One region of the Paenibacillus sp. SORGH_AS_0306 genome, then DNA from elsewhere that is predicted to be linked to it. Evidence: predicted binding sites of a transcription regulator. Region 1 holds the regulator's gene; each other region holds the start of a gene.

Region 1 (6,404 bases):
TATTGGGGCTATTCTCGCAACTCAAATTAATGGAAAAGATCAAAATATTGTATTTGCAGGTGTAGATGGTACGATGGATGCTTTGAATTTTATGAAAGCTAATAAATTAAAAGTTACCGTTTTTCAAAATGCATCTGCTCAAGGTAGTCAAGGTCTTCAAACAGCAATAGAAGCTGCTAATGGTAAACAAGTTCCTAAAGAAATCAGCATTCCTTATGAACTGATTACCCCAGCTAATGAAGAAAAGTATATAGCGAAATGGAAATAAGTATATATGAAGGAGTGGTCTGCGATGCGTCTATCTATCCTGCATAAGCTTTTAGCTGGATTTCTTGCTATTGCTCTTATTGCTGGCTGTGCGGGAGTGATCTATATTATGTCTCTTCAACAAATTCAGCAATCGATGAGTACAATTTTGGATCGTTATGTCACTCTAAAATCACAAGCAGATAATTTGAAATTTTATGCTACTACTCAAAATGGATATATGCAGACCTATATGCTGAGTCGCGATTCGTACTATGGTTCTCAATTATTAAGTACGAATGATCAGACGACCAAACTTTTGAATGAGATGAAAAGCTTAGTCGTCTCCAAAGAAGATACCGCTCAATTAGATTATATGCTGAAAATGAACGAGTATTACAAAACCCACGCTCAAGAACTGTTCAACCTGCCTCCTGCTCAAGTGGATCAATCTTATCTTGATGTGATTACCAGTGTTATTCCTGTAGGAAGTATTATTGTTAAGTTTGCTCAACAATTTTCAGATCAACAAGATGCTTTGATGACGGCTGCCAAAGATGAAAATACACAAAAAATAGCACATGTTCGCCAGCTAGCTATCGCAATCAGCATCATTAACTTCGCATTAGCGATTATTATTGGCATCTTTATTTCACGTCTTATCTCCAAACCATTACAAAAATTAAGTAAAGCAGCCAAATCTATTTCTACAGGGGATCTCAATATTGAAGATGTAAATGTTAAGCAAAAAGATGAATTAGGGGAGTTAGCGGTTTCCTTTAATAGTATGAAAAATAACTTGCGTCATCTTGTTCATGAAATTAATGATAATGCTTCGCACGTTATTACGATTTCTAAAGATGTTGCTAGTGGTACGTCTGAAACAGGTAAAGCTGCTGAACACGTTGCAGACATTATGTCTGATCTATCTAACAGTACACAGGATCAAGTTAAAATTGTAGAAGGTGGATTACAAACTGTCTATGATGTTAATAAAGATATTCAGCAGATTGATCAAAGTAGCCAGCAAGCGATGAGCGTTGCGCAACAAGCACAAAGTCAAGCGCTACTCGGTAATCAAGAAATAGTACATGTTATGAACCAAATGGATCAAATTCATCAACGTATGAGTAAATTGGAAGTGATTATTTCTTCGTTAAACAAACGCTCTGGAGAAATTGAAGAAATCAATAATGCAATTTCTTCGATTGCAGCTCAGACGGGTCTTCTTTCTCTCAATGCAGCAATTGAAGCTGCACGTGCAGGTGAACACGGACGTGGATTTGCTGTAGTTACTTCCGAAATCCGTAAACTTTCTAACGAAACCAATGAATCCGTAGATCGGGTGAGAGCACTTGTCAATGCTATTCAAAGTGAAACAAAAGGTGCTACCGAATCGGTGGAAAACATGGTTAAAGAAGTAAGTCAAGGTATTGCTGCGGCTCATTCTGTAGGTAATTTGTTTAATACCATTAAATCTCTAACCGATCATACCACTTCTGAAATTAAAGAAGTGACTGATTCTATCCATCATTTATCTGAACATTCACAGAAGATTGTCAAATCTATGGAAAATATCTCAAGCTTGACCGATCATGTTGCTTCTAACACTGAAAGCGTAAGTGCAGCTACAGAAGAACAATTAGCTTTTTTGGAAGAAAGTACAGCTCATACCGCCACACTTCATTCTATGGCTGAGAAATTACAAAATACGGTACTGCAATTCCGCTTATAATCTATGTTTAATTAACAAAAAAGCATGATCTTTGGATTCAGTATATGAATTCCTTAGATCATGCTTTTTTATATGGTTTGAGCTTGATGATGTTATTCTTGCCCTGTTCCTTTTAAAGTTGCAGGCAATTCCATAGGTCCACCTAATTTGGTTCCATCACGGAAATTGTAGAAAAGATAATAATAACGTTCATTCAGTTTGGCAAAAACTTGCCATGCGTATTTTCCATTATATGAGCCAGGTACAATTCGTACAGCTTCTGCTCCAGGCAAATCTTTTTGCAAAAGATCGGTGGCGGCTTGATAGGATACTGTACCTGCTGTTTTCTCAACATGCACTGCATTAGCTCCTTCTGCTACCGAACCGTCTATATTAAATTTGACCCAGACCATTAGATCTTCTTGTGCTGTATTTTTACCTTCTACGACCCAATACGTTGAACTATCTGTCCAGACGGAATTAAACGTACGCGTCACAGATACAATATCTGCTTTTTCCTGTGCGCTATTAATAGCCAGTTGTTCTTTACTCCATGGCTTTGCCATTACATGCACATAAAATTGATTTACACCTAATATCAGCAATCCTACTACAACGATAATGATTGCAATCCACTTGCCACTTCCCAAATTTCGCAAAACACGCCATCCTTTCCTGTCGACTTCCAGTTAGCGTTTAAGCAAACCTTCAAAAGCACTTTGGGCTTCATGACGAATTTTTTCTTCATCCAATGTTAATGATATACCGTCTTTGATCAATTGCTTACCGTCTACCCATACATGCAATACATCTTTAGCAGATGCAGAATAGATCGTATGTGAAATAAAATCAGTACGTGGTAAAAAATGCGGTTGATCTACATTAAGTGCTGTAATATCAGCTTTCATTCCTACAGCGAATGTACCTACATCATTCAAAAATACAGATCTTGCACCGTATTCAGTACCCATTTTCAATGCTTCTAATGCAGGCACAGCTGTTGGATCGCCGGATACTCCTTTATGAATAAGAGCAGCCAAACGCATTTCTTCAAACATATCTAGATTGTTATTACTTGCAGGGCCATCTGTTCCCAAAGACACAACAACGCCTGCACGCAACAGATCCGGTACACGCGCTACACCACTTGCTAATTTGAGGTTACTGCCCGGGTTATGAGAGATCGCTACTTTATTCTCAGCAAGTACTTCGATCTCTTCATCATTCAAATGAACAGCATGAGCTAACAATGCTGGACGAGTGAAAAATCCTAATTTCTCCAAATGAGCTACAGGACGTAGTCCATAATCTGTAACGTTTAATTGAACTTCTGCTAGTGTCTCAGACATATGTGTATGCAGCGGCAAATCCAAATCATGAGCTGCTTGTACAAATTGTTCGATGTATGCAGGTGGACAAGTATACGGTGCATGTGGAGACATCATCGTTGTAATACGTCCATTCGCTTGACCATGCCAATCACGTGCAAAGTCGATTGATTGTTTTAGCTTTTGCTTTTGTTCTTCTTCTGAACACAAGCCGATTACACCACGCATCAATACTGCACGCATACCCGATTGTTCTACCACTTCGGCTACACGTTCTGAGCGATCATACATATCGAGGAATGTAGTTGTACCGCCTTTTAACATTTCTAATACAGACAGAGCAGTTCCCCAGTATACATCGTCACTTGTAAATTTCGCTTCCATCGGCCACATTTTTTCTTGTAACCATACTTGTAGAGCAAGATCATCTCCATATCCACGTAACAACGACATCGCTGCATGACCATGACTGTTGACTAGACCCGGAATAAAAAACAAATGATTGCCATCTACTACGGTTGTGTCTTCTTCGATCACAGGTTCTTCTTCTCCAAGATACGTAATCCATCCATCTTCAATCACCATATGTCCAAAAAGCATTGATTTCTCTTCGCTCATTACAGCAAACATACCGTTTTTGATGACCCATTTGTTCGAGGTGTTATTCATTAGTTTCATGTTCCTTTCCATCTTCCAGATAATAGGCAAGGCTTAATAAATCCGTTGTAAAATCAGCAGTATGCACACGAATATGCGGTGGAGCTTTCAAAATAATCGGTGCAAAGTTCAAAATAGCCTCAACCCCTGCTTCAATTAACTGATCCGCTACACGCTGTGCTTCAACATTAGGCACTGTAACAATTCCGATACGAATACTTCTCGCTTTGACTGTAATTCCAAGTTCATCAATAGGCTGTACGACTAATGTATTGATTAAAGAGCCTACTTTCGAATCATTAGAATCAAACACAGCTACGATTTTCATTGTTTCTTTTAGATACATATTATAGTTAGAAAGGGCATGCCCTAGATTACCAGCGCCTACAAGTGCCACATTGATTTGTTGATCTAATTTTAAAATATGACGTATTTTCTCAATCAAATACGATACATCATAACCGATCCCTTTACGTCCAAAATCTCCAAAATAAGCTAAATCTTTGCGAATTTGTGCTGGATTCAAGTCTAGTTTTTGTCCCAGTTCTTGCGAAGACACTGTAGGAACTTCACGTGTGTGAAGTTCGTTCAGATATCTAAGGTATACAGGTAGTCTTCGCACGACTGCTTCTGATATTTTGTCGGATTTCATGCTTGCTCCCCCTCTTGATTTACAGTTTCCTTTTCAGGTTCGGCCTGGCTAAGCCATTCTGTAATACGGGGTACCATCTGCTCTGTCGGCATATGTTCCATTTTGGGACCGGGCAATGAATATAGAAAATGCTTGCCATAATAGGACTCGATCACACGAGTGTCATAGACAATAACGATTCCCCGATCACTAGATGTCCGTACTAATCTACCAAAACCTTGTTTGAAACGGATAACTGCTTGCGGTACAGATAATTTCATAAATGGATTTTTCTTTTCTTTTTTCAGCCGTTCACTTTTGGCTTCAAGCAGTGGATGATTAGGCGGTTGAAAAGGTAAACGTACGATCGCCAGACAGGTTAACGCTTCGCCTGGAATATCGACCCCTTCCCAGAAGCTACTTGTACCCAGCAACACCGAAGCGGAACGCTCTTGGAATCTTCGAGTGAGCTTGGTACGACTTCCTCCATCGACCCCTTGTCCAAATACTGCAATATCGCTATGTGATAACTTCTCTTTCAATGGCTCATACACCTGCTTGAGCATCCGATAAGAGGTAAATAACACCATCATTCGTCCATTGGTCGCTTTGGCAGTCTCCGCTAATGAGTTCGCTAACGTATCTACAAAGAACGCATCACCAACACTGCCTTTGACACTTGGAAAATCTCGCGGAATTAACAACAGCGATTGCTCACGATAATTGAAAGGTGAAGATAACTGTTCGGTCATCAATCGACCTTCTTTTTCCGCCTCTACAAGCCCTAACTGTTCAATCATATATTGGAATTTCTTTTCTATTGATAATGTCGCTGATGTCAAAATAATACTTTTCTTTTTATCAAAAAAGTACTCTTTCAATTGCTTGCTCACATCAACCGGTACAGCATACATCTGTAAAGACTTGCTACGGTAATTCCCATTAGCTTCATACCAGTAGACCGTATCTGTACTTTCCAGCTTCACAAATTGACGCAGATCATCTCGTACCACTGTTAAGTCTTTGAATAGACCTGATACGTCTGTTACCAGACTATCTGTGCCTAACTGCTCATCGCTGTCTTTGATCTGATTCATCACTTGCTCGCCTTTACGAATCAACTGGCTCAGTCCGATATGAATCTGATTCTCAAGCTCTGTAATCACATTCCATTCGGTCGGTTGCTTGTCTGGTAAAAGACGAAGTGTAAACTGCCCGGCTTCACCAGGAGCGGCATCACTACGCTGAGGTAACAAAGCAAATAGTAACTCGCTCAATTTATCCCAGTTTTCTTTGACATCTACAATTTCAGGATATAGATTATCAATCGCTATCGCCCAATCCATACCACGTTCATTGCCAGAAGAGCCTAATTGTTGACGCAAAATCGCTAACTGACCATTTTTGCTGTCTTTGAACAATCGTAACAGTGGATGAACCAATGTGAAATATTTCATATGCATACCCAAGTGCTTGCCTGCGACATCTTCTAGATGATGTGCTTCATCAATAACCAAGCGATCATAAGCAGGTAACAATTGATGTCCTGCTTTGACATCGGTAAATAATTTCGAGTGATTGGTAATGACTACATCTGCTGTACCTGCTTCATGCTTCGCACGATGGTAAAAACATTTGCGGAACCATGGACATGCACGACCCAGACAAGAATCGGTATCACTGGCTACCGTTTCCCAGAAGTCAGCACCACGATTACCCATATTGAGTTCTTCATCATCGCCAGTTTCTGTCGCATTTAACCAGACAATCATTTGAGCTGCAATCAATACATCTTCTTTAGGGCTTTGAAATTCTTTTGTATTTATTT
Region 2 (6,404 bases), 170 kb from region 1:
CTGGAATGAACTGCTTTCGCAGTCGATATCCGAATCTTAAAGGCGAACGCTTCGCTTCTTCAAAATAATTCTATAGCCTTCACTCAGCAGATAGAGTTACATTTTCAGATATAACTTATATCATTCATTGTTGGTTAGCAGTTAAAAGCTTTGGTTAGTTTTATTGCTTTATTATTTTTAAAAATTTGTATTACATTGATCCGTGGAATGTGCGGTTGATGACATCCATTTGTTGTTCACGAGTCAATTTCACAAAGTTAACAGCATATCCAGATACACGGATTGTTAATTGTGGGTAGTTTTCTGGGTGTTCCATAGCGTCTAGTAGTTGTTCACGAGCAAACACGTTCACGTTCAAGTGATGAGCGTTGCTACCAAAGTATCCGTCTAGCATAGATACAAGGTTTGATTTACGGATTTCTTCTTCTTTACCTAATGCTTTTGGTACGATAGAGAATGTGTTAGAAATACCATCCAAGCTATCTTCGTATGGTAATTTAGCAACAGAACTTAGAGAAGCAAGTGCACCTTTTGTATCTCTTCCGTGCATAGGGTTAGCACCTGGTGCGAATGGTTCGCCAGCTTTACGTCCATCTGGTGTTGTACCTGTTTTTTTACCGTATACTACGTTAGAAGTGATTGTTAGTACTGATTGTGTTGGTGTTGCACCACGGTATGCTTTGTTTTTGCGAATCATACCCATAAATGTTTCTACCAATTCAACAGCAATTTGATCGACTTTATCATCGTTATTACCATAGCAAGGATATTCGCCTTCAATTTTGAAGTCTACAGCAATACCACGTTCGTCACGGATAGGTGTTACTTTTGCATATTTGATAGCGCTCAATGAGTCAGCTGCTACAGATAGACCAGCAATACCACAAGCCATTGTACGTAAGATATCACGATCATGTAATGCCATTTCGATACGTTCGTAGCTATATTTGTCATGCATGTAATGGATAACGTTCAATGTGTTCATGTACAATTTGCCTAACCATTCCATCATTGCTTTGAAGCGTTTCATGACTTCGTCATATTCAAGCACTTCAGAAGTGATTGCAGGATATTCAGGTCCTACTTGAACGCCTGATTTCTCGTCACGTCCACCGTTAATTGCATATAATAATGCTTTGGCAAGGTTAGCACGAGCACCGAAGAACTGCATTTGTTTACCGATACGCATAGCGGATACACAGCAAGCAATACCGTAATCATCGCCATAGATCGGACGCATAAGATCATCGTTTTCGTATTGGATAGAACTTGTTTCGATTGAAACTTTAGCACAGAATTTTTTGAAAGCTTCTGGCAATTGTTCTGACCACAATACAGTCAAGTTAGGTTCTGGTGCAGGTCCCAAGTTGTATAATGTGTGCAAGAAACGGAAACTGTTTTTAGTTACTAATGTTTTGCCGTCTACAGCCATACCACCGATAGATTCTGTAACCCAAGTAGGGTCACCACTGAACAATTCGTTGTAGTCTGGAGTACGCAAGAATTTAACGATACGCAATTTCATAACGAAATGGTCAACTAGTTCTTGAGCTTGTTGTTCTGTTAATGTGCCTTCTTTTACATCACGTTCGATATAAATATCAAGGAAAGAAGATACACGTCCTAGAGACATCGCTGCACCATTTTGTTCTTTGATTGCTGCAAGGTAACCGAAGTATACCCATTGGAACGCTTCTTTAGCTGTTTGTGCAGGTTTGGAAATATCGAAGCCATGCATTTCAGCCATTTTTTTCAATTCGCCTAGAGCACGAATTTGTTCAGATACTTCTTCACGAAGACGAATAACTTCTTCATCAATTACGTCAACTTCCATGTCATTCAAATCTTGTTTTCTTTCATTGATCAAGAAGTCTACACCGTATAATGCTACACGGCGATAGTCACCGATAATACGTCCACGACCGTAAGCATCTGGCAAGCCTGTAATGATACCTGCTTTACGTGCTGCTCTCATATCGGAAGTGTAAGCATCGAATACACCCTGGTTATGCGTTTTACGAATATTAGTGAAGATATCAATGATTTGTTCTGGTACTTCAAAGCCATACGCTTTACAAGCATCGATCATCATTTTGATACCACCGAACGGTTGAAGCGAGCGACGGAAAGGAGCATCTGTTTGAACACCGACGATTTGTTCTTTGTCTTTGTCCAAGTATCCAGGACCATGTGAAGTGATAGTAGAAGGTGTTGCAGCATCTACATCCCATACTCCGCCACGTTCGATCTCTTCTTTAGATAGTTTAGAAATAATATCCCATAAGTCTTTTGTATTTGAAGTAGGGCCAGCTAGGAATGTTTCGTTTCCTTGATATGCGCTAATGTTTTGCTCAATAAAATCACGAGTATCTACATGTTTTGCCCATTTACCTGATTTGAAATTGCGCCATGCATCTTTTTTTAAATTATCCTGTACATTTCTTTCGATAACTGACATTGATAATCCCTCCATTATTGTGAATAAAATCACAAAAGCGTTTAAGCTAATGCTTGTCTCGCCTGTACGATACCGGAAGCTGTTATTTTCTCCCTCCGGCTATGTCTTTATTATGATGTAATTCATAAGCAGAGTATGTGACATTTATCACAAAATCGCATTTTTATTATGATTTTTATCACATTCTGTATCTATAACAGTTTTTAAAAATAACTATTACAGATATTCAGAAATCCTTTTACAGCATAAGCAAGCAACTAATTATGCTGTAAACACAGTAATATCAATCTACTAATACAAAAATATACATAAGATTTTGCAACAAATAACTGTAGCATAATACCGGAATATACGACTTCTAACAACGAAATATATCACACTATTTCTGTATTATTCTATCTACGCACTATAGAATAATGTTGGACATTGCATCACTCCTCTCTACGAATAAAAGAACGACTCTCATTAGTTCTGCTCATATCGCAAACTAGGAGATCGTTCTTTTGTTATGAGGTGAATTTCCATATTTGCTTTATTTTTTATTTTCAATAGCATATCTTGAGAGCCTATTTTTAGAGATACCATTTAAATAAGAAGAAAAAAAGGATCATCTCCAACGACTCTGCTATAAAAGCATTTGTGGAGTGATCCTTTTTTCAATCTACATGATTACTATTTCAAAAGTATACTTATTCAAATCTACCGTAGAATGCGTTACGGTATACATCAGCTAGTTCAGTCACTAAAGGTAATTTAGGATTCGCTGTTGTACATTGATCTTCAAATGCACGGTCAGCAAGGTAATCGACACGAGATTCAAAGTCTTTTGCATCAAAGCCCAAAGCTTCAAATGTTTCTGGAATACCTAATTTACGGTTCAAGTCACGGATAGCATTGATCAAGCTGTTTACGCCCTCTTCAGTTGTACGTGCTGGCAATCCTAGGATGCGTGCAATTTCAGCATAACGTTCGTGAGCGATAAAGTGAGAATATTTAGGGAACGATGCGAATTTAGTTGGTTTTTTCGCATTGTAGCGGATAACGTGTGGCAACAAGATCGCATTGGTACGACCATGTGCTGTATGGTATTGTCCACCCCATTTGTGTGCCAAGCTATGGTTAATACCTAAGAATGCATTCGCAAATGCCATACCTGCAATCGTAGAAGCATTATGCATTTTTTCACGAGCCAGTTTGTCGCCTGTTAGAGCAGACTGTTCTAGATATTGGAATACCAGTTGAATCGCTTTGATTGCTAGTCCATCGGTAAAGTCACTTGCCATTACAGATACATAAGCTTCAATCGCATGAGTCAATACGTCCATACCTGTATCAGCTACAGCTACGCGAGGTAAAGAGTATACAAATTCAGGATCGATAATCGCTACGTCTGGTGTTAACTCATAATCAGCCAAAGGATATTTAGTGTTACCTTTTTCTTTATCTGTAATAACTGCGAACGATGTTACTTCAGAACCTGTACCCGAAGTTGTAGGAATAGCTACGAATTGTGCTTTTTGTCCCAAATGTGGGTATTTGTAAATCCGTTTGCGGATATCCATGAATTTTTGTTTTAAGTTATCAAATTCAGTATCAGGGTATTCGTAGAACATCCACATGCCTTTAGCAGCATCCATAGGTGATCCACCACCAAGAGCGATAATGCAGTCAGGTTGGAAACGTTCCATCATTTGACGACCACGTTCAACTGTAGCTGTAGATGGATCTGGTTCTACATCAGAGAACACTTCAACAACTACTGGAGTCTGACGTTGACGCAAGTAATGTTGTACTTTTTCTACATAACCAAGTTGTACCATCATCGCATCTGTTACGATCACAACACGGCTAATATCAGGCATTTTAGCAAGGTATTGAGTTGCACCTTTTTCAAAATAAACTTTAGAAGGTATTTTGAACCATTGCATATTCACAGTACGACGAGCCACCCTTTTCACATTAATCAGATTCACTGCACTTACATTAGAAGAAGTAGAGTTACGACCATAAGATCCACAGCCTAGTGTTAGAGATGGTAAGTTAGTGTTGTAAAGGTCACCGATAGCTCCGTGTGTAGAAGGAGAGTTCACGATAATACGTCCAGTTTGTAGACGGTTAGCGAATTTTTGAATAACTTCATCATTATTAGAATGGATAGCTGAAGAGTGACCCATACCGCCAAATTCTACGATTTGTGCAGCACGTTCAATCCCTTGATCCGCATTTTTAACTCTATAGCAAGCCAACACAGGGCTTAATTTTTCAGCAGATAATGGGAATTTCGTACCGACACCTTCCAGTTCAGCAACCAATATTTTGGTGTCTGCTGGAACAGTAATTCCACAAAGTTCAGCAATTTTTACAGCAGATTGTCCTACAATAGAAGGATTCACTGCACATTTATCTGTATTCATTGCACCGTTTGTTAATTTGCCTGCTTCTTCTTTTGTTACAAAGTAGCAACCGTTATCGATCATTAATTTTTTCACTTTTTCATAGACAGGTTCTTCAATAACTACAGCCTGTTCAGAAGCACAGATCATACCATTATCAAACGATTTGGAAAGAATTAAGTCATTAACAGCTTGTTGTAGATCAGCACTTTTCTCGATAAAAGCAGGAACGTTACCAGGACCTACGCCAAGTGCAGGTTTACCACAGCTATATGCTGCTTTAACCATTGCGCCACCACCAGTAGCTAAGATCATGGCTACATCAGGATGGTTCATCAAAGCGTTTGTTTTGTCCATTGAAGGCGCATCAATCCACTGGATACAATCTGCAGGTGCACCATGTTTTACAGCTGCTTCAAGCAAAATGCGAGCTGCTTCTTTACTACAATTCTGTGCAGATGGATGGAAGCCGAAAATGATAGGGTTACGTGTTTTAATTGAAATTAATGATTTGAACATCGTTGTTGATGTTGGATTCGTTACAGGTGTAATCCCCATAATGATTCCGACAGGTTCAGCGATTTTTTGGAAGCTTTCATAATCATTGTCTTCAATAACACCGACTGTTTTATCATTTTTGATGCTGTGGTATATATATTCAGTAGCAAACATGTTTTTGATAATTTTATCTTCATATACACCTCTACCTGTTTCTTCAACAGCCAGTTTAGCAAGATACATATGTTGATCCAGACCAGCTAACGCCATTGCTTGTACGATGTTATCAATTTGTTCTTGATTCATATTCATAAATGCAGCGTGCGCTTTGTTAGCTTTATCAATTAATTTTTGAATTTCTTCCTGTGCACTCAATTCCACGTTGCGACTAGCATCATTTTTTACAGCCATTTCTCTCATCCTCCTCAGAATGTGTATTGCTTTTGTCTACGCACTGATCATAGCATAGAGACATAAATCATAATGTGATATTTTTCACAATCAATTTTTATTTTTTAAATTTATTCTATTTCATTTTTTCCTTTTGCATTTTAATATAAAAAGATGTATGATAATAGTGAAATTAATCACAAAGTACGAAGAAGCTTTTCTTCATTTGTAAGTCATCATTATTACTATATAATGTAGAATTTAACTAATCATTTAATTTCCAATTTTTTTCCTAAAATGTTATGCATTATGATTAATTTCACGTATAATTGAAATAAAGGGGCGAATAATAATGAACAAGTCTTTAGAAGAAACTCAACCACGTCATAATACAGCATGCTTTTCGGAAATTAATCAGGAACGATTACTTAACCATTCTACAGAACGTAGTATCGCAGCAGGATCTCATTTATTCTGGGAAGGCGATTTATCCGATAAATTATATTTCCTTAAAAGTGGACGCGTTAAATTAACGAAATCAACCGATGAAGGTAAAGAATTGATTCTATATATGTATCAAGCAGGAGATATGATCGGTCAAGCTGACCCATTCTCTGGTACACGCCTTGGATTTACAGCAGAAGCAATAGAAGATACAGAAGTTG
Region 3 (6,404 bases), 1.4 Mb from region 1:
ACCTGTCGGTACAGTCTATGCCGTCTTTACTGGAATTGGTACAGCTGGAACAGTCGCTGCTGAAATGATTATTTTCGGTGAACCTTTCCACTGGCTCAAAGTGATCTTGATTCTTGTATTGATGATCGGTGTCGCTGGATTGAAATTAGTCACTGATAATGGTGCCAAAGAAGAAGCTCACTCTGCTACAGTGAAAGCAGGTGAAGCATAATGTCTTGGATCGCATTGGTAGTGGCTGGTGGATTTGAAGTGGTTGGTGTAATTATGATGAATCGTATTGTTCGTCATAAGTCTTTGCTCAATTATCTTTTAATGATTTTGACATTTGCAGGTAGCTTCTCTTGTCTAACGATTGCTATGAACGGTATTCCGATGGGAACAGCTTATGCGATCTGGACAGGAATCGGTACAGTCGGCGGTACATTAGTCGGCATGTTGATGTACGGCGAAGCCAAAAGTGGACTGCGGATTTTATTTATCGCGATGATTATTGCGTCAGCGATAGGACTTAAATTGATTGCGTAAGAGGTGAATCGTATTTGATTACAACAGTTACGTTAAATACAGCACTAGATATTATTTATCGTGCTCCTGCTTTTCATATGGATCAGGTGCACCGCTTACCGGGGATTACTGTTCCTGGTGGCAAAGGGATCAATGCTGCACGTGTGATTCATACTCTTGGTGAATCCGTGACAGCGACAGGGTTTGTGGCAGGCTACAATGGACAGAAAATGCAATTTCTGTTGCAACAAGAAGGCGTACGCTGTGAATTTATCGAAGTCCAAGGCGAGACAAGGCTGGCGATCACTGTACTGGATCAACAACAAGGTACACAGACAGAATTGATCGAGCAAGCTTCTTCGTATGTCACCCCTGAATCTTTGATCCTTTTGGAACAGCAGATTGAAAAAGCAGCCCGTACGTCAGCATGGGTATTATTTTCCGGTAGTATTCCTGAAGGTTGCCCTGCTGATCTGTATGCTACACTGATTCAGATCGCCAAAGCACAGGGTGCCCAAACAGCACTAGATGCAAGTGGAGAAGCATTACGTTACGGCTTACAAGCTTCTCCTGATCTGGTGAAGCCTAATGAAGATGAAGCTTGCGCATGGGCGGGCATTCCTACGGCTGATCACTATTCTGACCAGACCTTAGACGATGTATTAACCGCTATGCTGGATCATGGGGTACAAATGGCTACGATCTCTTTAGGCAAACATGGCGCGATAGCTGCTCAAGGCTCTGCACGTTATCGACTGCATGTGCCACAGCTTGATATTGTGAGCGCGCTTGGTAGTGGAGATGCGATGGCAGCAGGTATGGTAACAGCCGCTTATCGCGGAGCAGAACTGGCTGAGATGCTTCGATATGGCGCTGCTTGCGGAAGTGCATGTGCCCTTCAACCGATCGCTGGCAAAGTAGATCTACAAGACGTACAATATATCCTTCAGCACATAAAAATAACCCCTGAGTCATAATACACTCAGGGGATTTTGGTGTGCGAACCAAATCGAACATCCATATAAATATGACCTGTATCCCCATCGCTTACCACAAAATTAATTTCTTGTGGCACTAATTCTTTTAACGCATACTGACGCGCCCAATCGAGCGATGGAAATTCCGCTTTTCTGTCTACTGCTTTTACGACAATACATTGTTTGAGGCAATGATATTTATTCAAGGCAGTAAACCTCCCTTATCAATCATTAGACCACAGCAACTCATTTGACACATCTAATTGGAAAAAAATTACTTATTTCTGTATAAGATAAAAAAATTCCCTATTTCAGATAATAATCTTCATGAAATAGGGAATACTCTTTACGTTAAGCGAGTAACAATCTTTTGAAGTTCTTGCAAATCATTTTGCAAATATGTCGGTAACATCTGAGCCCATTCACGATACAATGGACTGCATGTCGTTTTACCAAGTTCAGCACAGAATGAAGGAACCCATGGAATTAAATAATGTTCCAAAAATTCAATCTGCATTTGAGCAATCATTTTACGGTTAGATGAATGCATATCTGTCTCCGCAGAACGCTCAGCTAATAATGCCATAAATTCTAACTCAATACCGATATGATCATCTGTTTCGTGATCCATTTTTTTGAAAGCAATCCCTGCACGTGCATATACTGCATTAACTACAGCCTCATAAGCAGTACGTCCTTGCTCATTTGTCACATAATACGACGCTTGAGGTGGATAACTGACCTGTTGATCTTGCTCGAACAACTGGCTATATTCTGCACATTCTTGACGAGCATATTGCATAATATCGTTTAACATCGTATTTTCTAGCGTATTCAGCAAAGCATAGTTATTGGTAAATAGACGGTTGATTTTGGAAGCTTCTTTTTTCCATTCGATCAACTTGGACAATGTGGGTTTGCGCTCTAACATTTCACTAAGCAGACGATACGTCATTACACGACTGTACAACCATTCTTGGCGAGATTGATGCGTTTCCAGTTCTGTATACATAGTCATCTTACATCACTCCTTGTGATAATATTCACATATTTAAATAATTGAATTCCGACATCAAAGGTTTGAAGCAATATATAGGTTTGATCGTTAGTAAACGTATACGTTGTAGTTCATCACTTGACTTTATGTTATGTCTTCATTGTACTCTATTTTCTACGAATTAGGGGTAAATTACGCATACGTTCATAAAATAGTCATGTTTGTCACGCTTTCAAAAGGACTTATGCCACAGACTGGCTACAATAAAGAAGGATATTGCTTCAAAATACGCAAAACCTGCTCATACGACTGTGGATCATTCATATTATATAAGCTATACTCCGATATACTTTGAAAAGAAGACTGTAACTTGCTCTGTGTCTGGTATAATGATTCGATCGCTACGTAGTGTACCTGTTGCTGATCTAACCAATCTCGTACACGTAATTGGTTATGTTCTAACGCTAGTTGTAGTGACGGCAATACACTATGATGATAGACAGCATATAAGGGGTGAATACGCCCGGCTTGCATCGGAATAATCGCTTGTATCCCTTTGATATCGGTATGTTCTATAAGGTGTTGCATCAATACAGTACTGGCAAAAGGTAAATCACAAGCACTGACTACATACCACTCGCTTCTAATCTGTGATAGTGCTGCATGTAGACCGGCAAGCGGACCTTGTCCGGGAAAACGATCAGGCACACTACGGATATTCAAAAATGAATAATCCGCCGTATGATTACCTGCAATCCATAATGAAGAGACTACTGGCTGTAACGCTTTGGCTACACGTTCAATAATGGTATGATCAGCAATAGTTAATAACGCTTTATTCTGACCCATACGGCTAGATTGACCGCCTGCTAAAATAATACCTGTATAATTCAAAGAGGATCGCATGATCAATTATCCTTTCTACTCCAAAAATAAACAAAATTGGTTTGTATCCCTTTTCAACACATGCTACAGTGAATGAAATGTCTGATGAAAGGATTGGCTGGCTTTGCATCCGAATATAAACAACACTACTTTTACACCATTGCGATGGTTTACCTTTTTTATATATGGAACACTGGTTATTTTCACAAGCTTTTTTCAATTATACCTGCAAGATATCGGGATGAGCCAGAGTGAGATTGGTGCTCTAATGGCTATCGGCCCGCTAATCTCATTGCTTGCTAACCCATTTTGGGGATTTTATAGTGATCGTCTACAAAATGTACGATTTGTGTTGCTGATTATGATGCTGGGTACGTTGCTAATGGTTCAGCTTGTTTTTCATGTGCACAATTATACGATTATCTATATTGTGATGACGGTATTTTTCTTTTTCCAGACACCGATGTTGGCACAAAGCAATACACTTATTCTTAGTTATATTGATGGTACACCCAAAAAGTTCGGTGGGTTTCGTCTATACGGTTCACTAGGATGGGCGTTAACTGCTGTTGCCGCAGGGCCTGTTATCGATCGATTAGGAGTCTCTCAAATCGGTACGGTATTTACAGTATTGCTTCTTATTGCAATCGGTATCATTTTGCTATTACCACCACAGACCAAATTACCCGGTGGATCAGCAACGATGAACCGCTATGCGATGAAGAAATTACTCGGCAATTTATATTTTGTCGGCTTTATTGTCTTTGGTATTCTGGTTGCGATCCCCAATGCGATGAACAGTACATTTGTATCGTTATATATTGTTGAACTGGGCGGAACCAAATCGATGGTCGGCTGGGCGGTATTTGCTTCTTCTATTTTTGAAGCGGCTTTGTTTTTGTTATTTGATCGGTATTTGAAACGTAATATTTCTTTTATGATCGGTTGGTTAGCGATTGTCAGTCTACTGTTCACGTTACGCTGGTTTTTGATGGCTGAAGCGACCAGCCCCTGGGAAATTATCGCTATTCAATTGCTTCATGCGGTTACATTCGGTGGTTATTTCTATGTCGGTACACAGCTTACCATGATGTTTGTCCCCAAAGCATTCCGCAGTTCCGGACAAGCGATCTATACGATGACATGGAGCGGAGTCTCCGGTGTAATCGCTGGTTTTCTAGGCGGATGGTTATTTCAAAATTTCGGGTCAGAACAGATGTATCTAGCCGGTGTTGCTCTTTCTTTTGTTGGAGCGATAGGATTTGCATCGATGTGGCTGAATGTGAAGCGCACACAATATCGGATGGAAGAAGAGGACGAGCAGTATTAATACATTCGGTAGACTTGAATGAGTTATATAGTCTGATAATAGCTCAAATAAAAACCGCCCTTCTCACGTATAGAGAACAGGCGGTTTTTTGATCATAGTTGTTCATGTTTTATCTGGTAAAAAGGGATATAATTTTACGCTTTTGGTAATTTGAATGAACTCTTCATGGATACAACAAGGTTAAATACCGGATCACCTGGCATTGTATATTTCGGATCAGCACTGAAATAACCATGACGGAAAAATTGGTAACGATCATAGCCTTTTGAATCTTTCAAGCCAGGCTCTACAAATCCATGTACCACTTCAAGTGATTTTGGATTCAAATAATCCAAAAACGTTTTTTCAGCAGTCTCTTCGTTCTCATCGGTTAATTCTGCATCTGCTTCTTCAGCTGTAATCAATGGCTCGTACAGACGGAATTCCGCTGGAACGGCTTGGCTTGCTTCAACCCAGTGAATCGTTCCTTTGACTTTACGTCCTGTAAATCCGCTACCGCTTTTCGTTTCTACATCATACGTACAATGAATTTCTGTTACATTGCCTTCTTCATCTTTGATCACATCGTTACATTTGATAAAGTAAGCATGTTTTAAACGAACTTCATTGCCCGGGAATAGACGGAAATATTTATTTGGTGGATTCTCCATAAAGTCATCTTGCTCGATATAAATTTCACGTGAAAATGGAATTTGGCGAATACCCATTTCTTCATTTTCTGTGTTATTTTCTGCATCTAACATTTCAACTTGTCCTTCAGGATAGTTTGTAATCACCACTTTAAGTGGACGCAAAATACCCATTGTACGAGGAACACGCAATTTTAAGTCTTCACGTACAAAATGATCTAGTGTTTGTAGATCAACAACGCCCTGACTTTTGGAAATACCCGTCTCATAGACAAAAGCACGAATACCTTCCGGTGTATATCCACGACGACGTAATCCTGAGATCGTCGGCATACGTGGATCATCCCAACCATCCACAATATTCTCGTCTACCAATTGTTTTAGCTTACGTTTACTGGTTAACGTCTGTGCCAGGTTCAAGCGACCGAATTCGTATTGATGAGGTTCTGCTTCCACTTCACACTCACGAATCACCCAATCATAGAATGGACGTTGGTCTTCAAATTCAATCGAACACAGTGAATGTGTCACATGTTCAATCGCATCTTCTAATGGATGAGCAAAAGTATACATTGGATAAATGCACCATTTGTCACCTGTATTGTGATGCTCTAGATGAGCAATACGGTAGATTACCGGATCACGCAGATTGATATTAGGCGAAGCCATATCTATTTTGGCACGTAGTACACGTTCACCATTACCGAATTCACCTGCACGCATACGGCGGAATAGGTCTAAGTTTTCTTCAATAGTACGTTCACGATACGGGCTGTTAGTACCCGGCTCGGTTAGTGTTCCACGCATTTCACGAATTTGATCAGCAGATTGATCATCCACATAAGCAAGTCCTTTTTGAATTAACAGTTCTGCTTTTTCATACATCGTATCAAAGTAATCGGAAGCAAAATATTTGCCTGTCCATTCATAACCTAACCATTTTACATCTTCTTCGATCGATTTTACGTATTCTACATCTTCTTTTGCCGGATTCGTATCATCAAAGCGTAAGTTCGTACTACCACCGAATTCTTTCGCTAATTCAAAGTTAATCCAGATCGCTTTGGCATGACCAATATGGA
Region 4 (6,404 bases), 1.1 Mb from region 1:
TTAACAACAGAAACAAAAGATCGTTCATTCCAGGATATCGGTGCACCAGTAGGTTATGGTATAGGGATTACTACTTCTGCGAAAGATCCGATCCGTATTATTAAATTCTTAGATTGGATGTCTTCAGATGAAGCTCAAGTCTTGAATCAATGGGGTATCGAAGGTAAGCAGTACAATATGAAAGATGGCAAACGTGTTATTCCTGCGGATGTCCAAGACATGAAAACAAATGATAATACGAACTTTGTTAAAACAACAGGTGTAAGTGGATATACTATATTTGGTGTTCATTATGGTGATGGAGTAAAAGATCCATCAGGTAACTATTACACTACGAATTTCCCTGAACAAATTATTGCAGGTTACACAGCTTCCGAAAAAGAAACATTAAAAGCTTATGGTGCTACAACATGGAAAGACTTATTCCCGCAAAAAGATGAGTTCCCGGTTAAACCTTGGGGTGCAGCATATAATTTACCAGCACCGGATGATCAAGAATACACAGTAAACTTCCAAAAAGGACAAGATATTGTTCGTAAACGTATTCCAGAAGCGATTTTAGCTTCTCCAGAAGAATTTGATGGCATTTACGATGAAATGGTTGCTGAGTTAAGTACAGAACCAATGAAAAAAATGGAAGCATCGTATACACAAATGATCAAAGATACCGTTGAATTGTGGAGCAAACCTGTCACTGCAAAATAAACATCTTAGATAATTGCAAAAGCTGTGATACAGCGCAAAGAGGGGCTTCGGATTAACGAAGCCCCTTTATGTATGAATTTCAATCAGGAGGTCATATACCGATGGATCAAAATAAGCAGTCGTTATGGAAACTATGGTACAACCAACCTGCACAACTCTGGGAAGAAGCGTTACCGATAGGGAATGGTCGTCTAGGAGGCATGGTATTTGGTGGTATACAGCAGGATCGTATTCAATTGAATGAAGATACATTATGGTCAGGGAAACCACGTGAGACAGTCAATCCTAGCAGTCTAGCTGAGTTATCTCATGTTCGAGAACTTATTTTTGATAACCAATTAGAAGAAGCACAATCGATTATTAACACCAGCATGTTAGGGCACGATACCGAAGGTTATCAACCTGTAGGCGACCTGTGGGTCGATATACAATACCCTGCGACTGAACCTGTAATTACAGATTATCATCGTGAGTTACTGGTAGATCAAGCGCTCACCCGTACATCATGGCAAGCAGATGGACATCGTATTGAAAAAGAAGTATTTGTAAGTCATCCGCATCAAGTGATGGTCTATCGGTTACGTAGTGATGGTCAGCAACCTCTGAATATTCGTGTACGGCTAGATAGTGTACAACCGCATCAACAGTATGCTCAAGATCATGAATTATCGTTAGCTGGCTATTGCTTGCCAAGTATCGAAGACTATCGCCAGATAGAACCACCTTACGCGTATGATGCACAATCAGAGCAAGGTATTCAATTTCATGTAGGCGTCAAAGTGTATGTAGATCAAGGATATATTCAAGCAGAAGATCAGCACTTATCTATTCAAGAAGCACATGAAATTATGATTGTATTATCAGTCGTTACTAATTTTGAAGGATACGATCAAGTCCCGGGAAGTAGCGGACGTGTATTAGCAGAAGAATGTGTAGCTATTCTCAATCAAGCGGGAAGTATCAGATACCAGTCATTGTTAGAACAACATCTAGCAGATTATAGTAGTCTGTTTAATCGGGTAGAGCTTCAATTAGAAGATGAACAACAGCTGTTAGCATCCGATAAAAGTATAAATGACCAAGAATTACCAACCGATCAGCGACTGCAACAATATCAACAGCATCGTCATGATCCAGATTTAGAAGCGTTATATTTTCATTATGGAAGATATTTGTTAATCTCCTCGTCCAGACCTGGAAGTGAGCCAGCTAATCTACAAGGGATATGGAATGAACATGTACAAGCTCCGTGGAATAGTGATTACACCACGAATATCAATACACAGATGAATTACTGGCCTGCTGAAGTGTGTCAGCTTTCTGAATGTCATCAACCGTTATTTCGTATGATAGAAGATCTGAGTGTAAGTGGTCAGGAAGCGGCGAAAGTTCATTATGGAGCCAAAGGGTGGACGACCCATCATAATAGTGATCTCTGGCGCTTGGCTGTTCCGACTCAAGGTGATGCAAGCTGGGCATTCTGGCCTCTCGGTGGAATCTGGTTATGTGCGCATCTGTGGGAGCATTATGAATATCATCGTGATCTAGACTTTTTACGGGAAACGGCTTATCCGATTTTGAAAGAAGCTGCTAGGTTTGCACTGGATTGGTTGGTTGAAGATCGTGAAGGCTATTTGGTTACTGTTCCTTCGACTTCACCTGAAAATAAATTTCTAACCGCTTCTGGAGAAGTATGTAGTACATCAGCAGCATCTACGATGGATATGACATTGATCCGCGAATTATTAGATCACTGTATCACCAGCACAACATTGCTTGAAGTCGATCAAGATTGGGCAACTGAGCTACAAGACACTTATAAGCGCTTATATCCTTTTCATATTGGTCGTCATGGTCAATTACAAGAATGGTACCGGGATTATGAAGAGCATGAACCAGGGCATCGTCATGTGTCTCATTTGTATGGTCTGTATCCCGGGCATGAGATTAATCGTTATCAGACACCTGAGCTAGTAGAAGCTGCTCGTATCTCACTAGAACGACGTATTCAGCATGGCGGAGGACATACCGGATGGAGCTGTGCTTGGCTTATTAATCTGTATGCTCGTTTGTTGGATGGAGAGACTGCACATGAATTTGTAACTACGTTATTATCGCGTTCTACATATCCGAATCTGTTTGATGCTCATCCTCCATTTCAGATTGATGGTAATTTTGGTGGAACCGCAGGTATTGCTGAAATGTTGCTTCAAAGCCATTTACAAGAACTACATCTACTGCCTGCGTTGCCAGAAGTATGGAATAAAGGATTTGTGAAAGGGCTACGGGCACGTGGTGGATATACAGTAGATATGCACTGGCAACAAGCACAACTGGTAGAAGTGACAGTAGAATCGCAGTTTCATGGAACCTGTCGCTTAGTGAGTTCTATTGCTCTGCAATTGGAAGATCCATTAACAGCTTCTACATTGACTGAACCTGATGAGCAACAAACTGATTTTGTGCTGGAGTTTACTGCGGAAGCGGGAAGAAGTTATACATTACATGCAAAGGTCTAAAATTCGGATCTAATCATACAGTTAATCTACGAATATTTTGACGAGAAGTAATGAAAAAATATTTTTTCTTCTATATATAAATATATTCTTATCAAATATGTAACTATGAATATATTAATAGGGAGATGAACAAAGGCGATATTTTCTGTATTATACAGAGAATGTCGCCTTTTTGACCATGAAATACATACCATTTGACAATAATTTGTAATAAATAATATAGAAATAAGAAGAATATAATTAAATAACGAATCAAAAGGGGCAAATTGTGGTAATAGAGACTATAACAATAGAAACGTAATTTTTAAAGTGCTCCTAGTTTGGAGTAGCAATGGATACTAACATAAGAGGGGAGTGCTTAATTATGGCGACAAATACAAAAGGCCGTTCAAATTCACCCGGAAAAAATGCACGCGGATTAACTCGTTTGCTAACAATTATAGGTTGGATTGCTTTTGTTGTTGGTGTAGTAACGATTATTTTGAATATCCAACCATTTAATGATAACAACGCTGGATTGATGATGGGTATCGGATGTGTAGTAGGAAGTGTATTTATTTACTTTATTGGTAAATCGATCGGTTCTATGCAAGTTCGTAATGAAGAAGGAAAAGAAAGTATCAATGATGATTAAAAAATGAGATTTACGATAAAATAAATCCTTTTTAATTAAATACATGCTCCTTTAAGAATTAATTCTTAAAGGGGCTTTTTTACGGAATCACAATATGATAATATATAAATAATGTGAAAAGATTCACGATAACCTGTTAATAAATTGACAGATTTGTTAACAAGTCAAAAAAATGTGGAATTTACACCTTCTATGGATACGCAAATAGCACACTTAGTGTTAACATAGAAATGTGTGGTTTCAATATTATGAACGTCTTAAACGTTATGTGAGAAAGGGGATTAAGATGAACAAAAAACCGGGTTCTCGTCTTATGATGTGGGTTATGATTATTGTGTCGGTTCTGTCACTCGCTTTGACGGTATGGGCACTTTATGCAGGTAGCCACAATTACTTTGTTCTCGATCCGAAAGGACCTATTGCCGCAGGACAAAGAGATCTAATCGTGATTTCCACGATTCTAACTGCCATTGTTATTGTTCCGGTAACAATACTCACTTTTGTTATAGTGTGGAGATACCGTGACAAACCAGGTAGAAAAGCAAAATATGATCCGGATTTCAACCACAGCACCAAGCTTGAAACCATCTGGTGGGGGATTCCAATCATCGTTATTGCTGTACTTGGTATTGTAACTGTGCGTTACACTTATGCATTAGAGCCTTCTGTAGCGATTCAATCACAGAAGGAACCTATTACAATCCAAGTTGCTTCTATGGACTGGAAATGGTTATTTATGTACCCGGGCGAAGGTATTGCTTCTGTGAACTCTATTACGATTCCAGAAGATACACCTGTACGATTTGAACTGACTTCTGATGCTCCGATGAACTCTTTCTGGGTGCCAGAACTTGGTGGACAAATTTATACGATGTCGGGTATGGCTATGACATTGTATCTACAAGCTGATCATCAGGGAACATTCTTTGGATCAGGTGCTAACTTCAGTGGTGAGCATTTTTCCCAAATGAGATTCGATGTGAATGCTGTATCTGACGAGCAATATCAGACTTGGGTCAACAAAGTTAAAACCGAGTCTAAACCTATGAGTATGGAAACATACCAGTCGCTAACGGTTCCTGGAACTGCTGACAAACAAACGTTTTCTGCATTCCCGGAAGGTCTATTCCAACAACTTGTTACCAAATACTTGCCAGGCGGTTTAGCAGGCGGTAAAGATCGTGCTACTCACACCACTCCTTCTACTCAGATTGATGAGAAACAAAGTGAAGAAGGACAAAGTGATATGGGAACAGGCGATCACGATGGCATGGAAATGAATGATCAAGAAAGCACAGACACGAATACTAGCAATTAAGTTCAGATTTATTTGAAGTTAGTTGTACCGTAGCGTGTGACATAAAAGACAGGGAAAGGAGCTCCCCGATGCTCGAGAAAATTAAAGATTTTGCATCTGACTTTTTCGTCACCGGCGACCCACTAATTTACGGTGCAGATGTATCTATCGGACTTGCGATGATTGCTATCGTTGTGGGACTCACCTATTTCAAAAAATGGGGCTGGTTGTGGCGTAATTATTTAACAACAGTTGACCACAAAAAAATCGGTATCATGTATATTCTTGCTTCGATTTTGATGTTGTTCCGTGGCGGCGTGGATGCCATTATGATGCGTACTCAACTCGCATTCCCAAATCTCGAATTTTTACATCCTGAACATTATAATCAGGTATTTACGACGCATGGCGTAGTTATGATCCTGTTTATGGCGATGCCATTTATGTTCGGACTCTTTAATATCGTTGTTCCTCTTCAATTGGGAGCACGCGATGTAGCTTATCCATTCTTGAACGCATTAAGTTTCTGGTTGTTCTTCTTGGGTGCGATGCTATTTAACTTATCTTTCGTTATCGGTGGTTCACCGGATGCAGGATGGTTGAGTTATCCACCACTATCAGAACTCCAATTTAATCCAGGACCTGGACAGAACTTCTACATCTGGGGTATTCAGATCTCAGGTATTGGTTCACTTGCAACGGGTATTAACTTCTTGGTAACGATTATCAAAATGCGTGCACCAGGCATGACATTTATGAAAATGCCTATGTTTACATGGTCTGTATTCGCAACATGTATCATTATCATTTTCGCTTTCCCAATTTTGACAGTTACACTAGCACTATTGTTTATCGATAGGTTTGCGGGAGCTCACTTCTTTACACTCGATGGTGGCGGTAACCCGATGATGTATATCAACTTGATCTGGATGTGGGGTCACCCTGAGGTATACATTGTTATATTACCGGCGTTCGGTATTTTCTCCGAAATCGTCAGCGTATTCTCACGTAAAAAGCTATTTGGTTACACATCCATGGTATTCGCCATGTTGATTATTGCATTCGTATCGTTCTTTACCTGGGCGCATCACTTCTTCACGATGGGTTCTGGCGCAGATGTTAATGCGTTCTTCGCATTATCAACGATGCTGATTGCAATTCCTACAGGGGTTAAAATCTTTAACTGGTTGTTTACGATGTATCGTGGTCGAATTCGCTTCGATCTGCCGATGCTCTGGACGATCGGATT

Evidence for each region. Region 1 encodes Rex, which represses fermentation and respiration genes when NADH is low (regulators of the CRP and FNR family bind a similar motif). Its sites were predicted from a motif close to TTGTGAAATATTTCACAA; they were not measured.
Region 2: the regulator Rex is predicted to act here: its motif matches at 2,476-2,493, upstream of pflB (formate C-acetyltransferase).
Region 3: the regulator Rex is predicted to act here: its motif matches at 2,513-2,530, upstream of QE450_RS17375 (TorD/DmsD family molecular chaperone).
Region 4: the regulator Rex is predicted to act here: its motif matches at 3,970-3,987, upstream of qoxA (cytochrome aa3 quinol oxidase subunit II).

The regions. Positions count from the first base shown of each region.
Region 1 is NZ_JAUTBP010000001.1:2,532,720-2,539,123, forward strand. It holds gene QE450_RS10920 (sugar ABC transporter substrate-binding protein) at 1-268, shown strand, start outside; gene QE450_RS10925 (methyl-accepting chemotaxis protein) at 293-1,981, shown strand; gene QE450_RS10930 (cell wall elongation regulator TseB-like domain-containing protein) at 2,074-2,619, opposite strand; gene QE450_RS10935 (amidohydrolase) at 2,650-3,957, opposite strand; gene QE450_RS10940 (redox-sensing transcriptional repressor Rex) at 3,950-4,597, opposite strand; gene dinG (ATP-dependent DNA helicase DinG) at 4,594-6,404, opposite strand, start outside.
Region 2 is NZ_JAUTBP010000001.1:2,700,248-2,706,651, forward strand. It holds gene pflB (formate C-acetyltransferase) at 191-2,458, opposite strand; gene adhE (bifunctional acetaldehyde-CoA/alcohol dehydrogenase) at 3,148-5,760, opposite strand; gene QE450_RS11730 (Crp/Fnr family transcriptional regulator) at 6,092-6,404, shown strand, end outside.
Region 3 is NZ_JAUTBP010000001.1:3,938,495-3,944,898, forward strand. It holds gene QE450_RS17355 (DMT family transporter) at 1-211, shown strand, start outside; gene QE450_RS17360 (DMT family transporter) at 211-525, shown strand; gene QE450_RS17365 (1-phosphofructokinase family hexose kinase) at 540-1,481, shown strand; gene QE450_RS17370 (hypothetical protein) at 1,487-1,687, opposite strand; gene QE450_RS17375 (TorD/DmsD family molecular chaperone) at 1,828-2,499, opposite strand; gene mobA (molybdenum cofactor guanylyltransferase) at 2,737-3,384, opposite strand; gene QE450_RS17385 (MFS transporter) at 3,488-4,693, shown strand; gene QE450_RS17390 (glutamine--tRNA ligase/YqeY domain fusion protein) at 4,828-6,404, opposite strand, start outside.
Region 4 is NZ_JAUTBP010000001.1:3,617,317-3,623,720, reverse strand. It holds gene QE450_RS15915 (ABC transporter substrate-binding protein) at 1-705, shown strand, start outside; gene QE450_RS15910 (glycoside hydrolase family 95 protein) at 807-3,224, shown strand; gene QE450_RS15905 (hypothetical protein) at 3,589-3,858, shown strand; gene qoxA (cytochrome aa3 quinol oxidase subunit II) at 4,145-5,176, shown strand; gene QE450_RS15895 (cbb3-type cytochrome c oxidase subunit I) at 5,245-6,404, shown strand, end outside.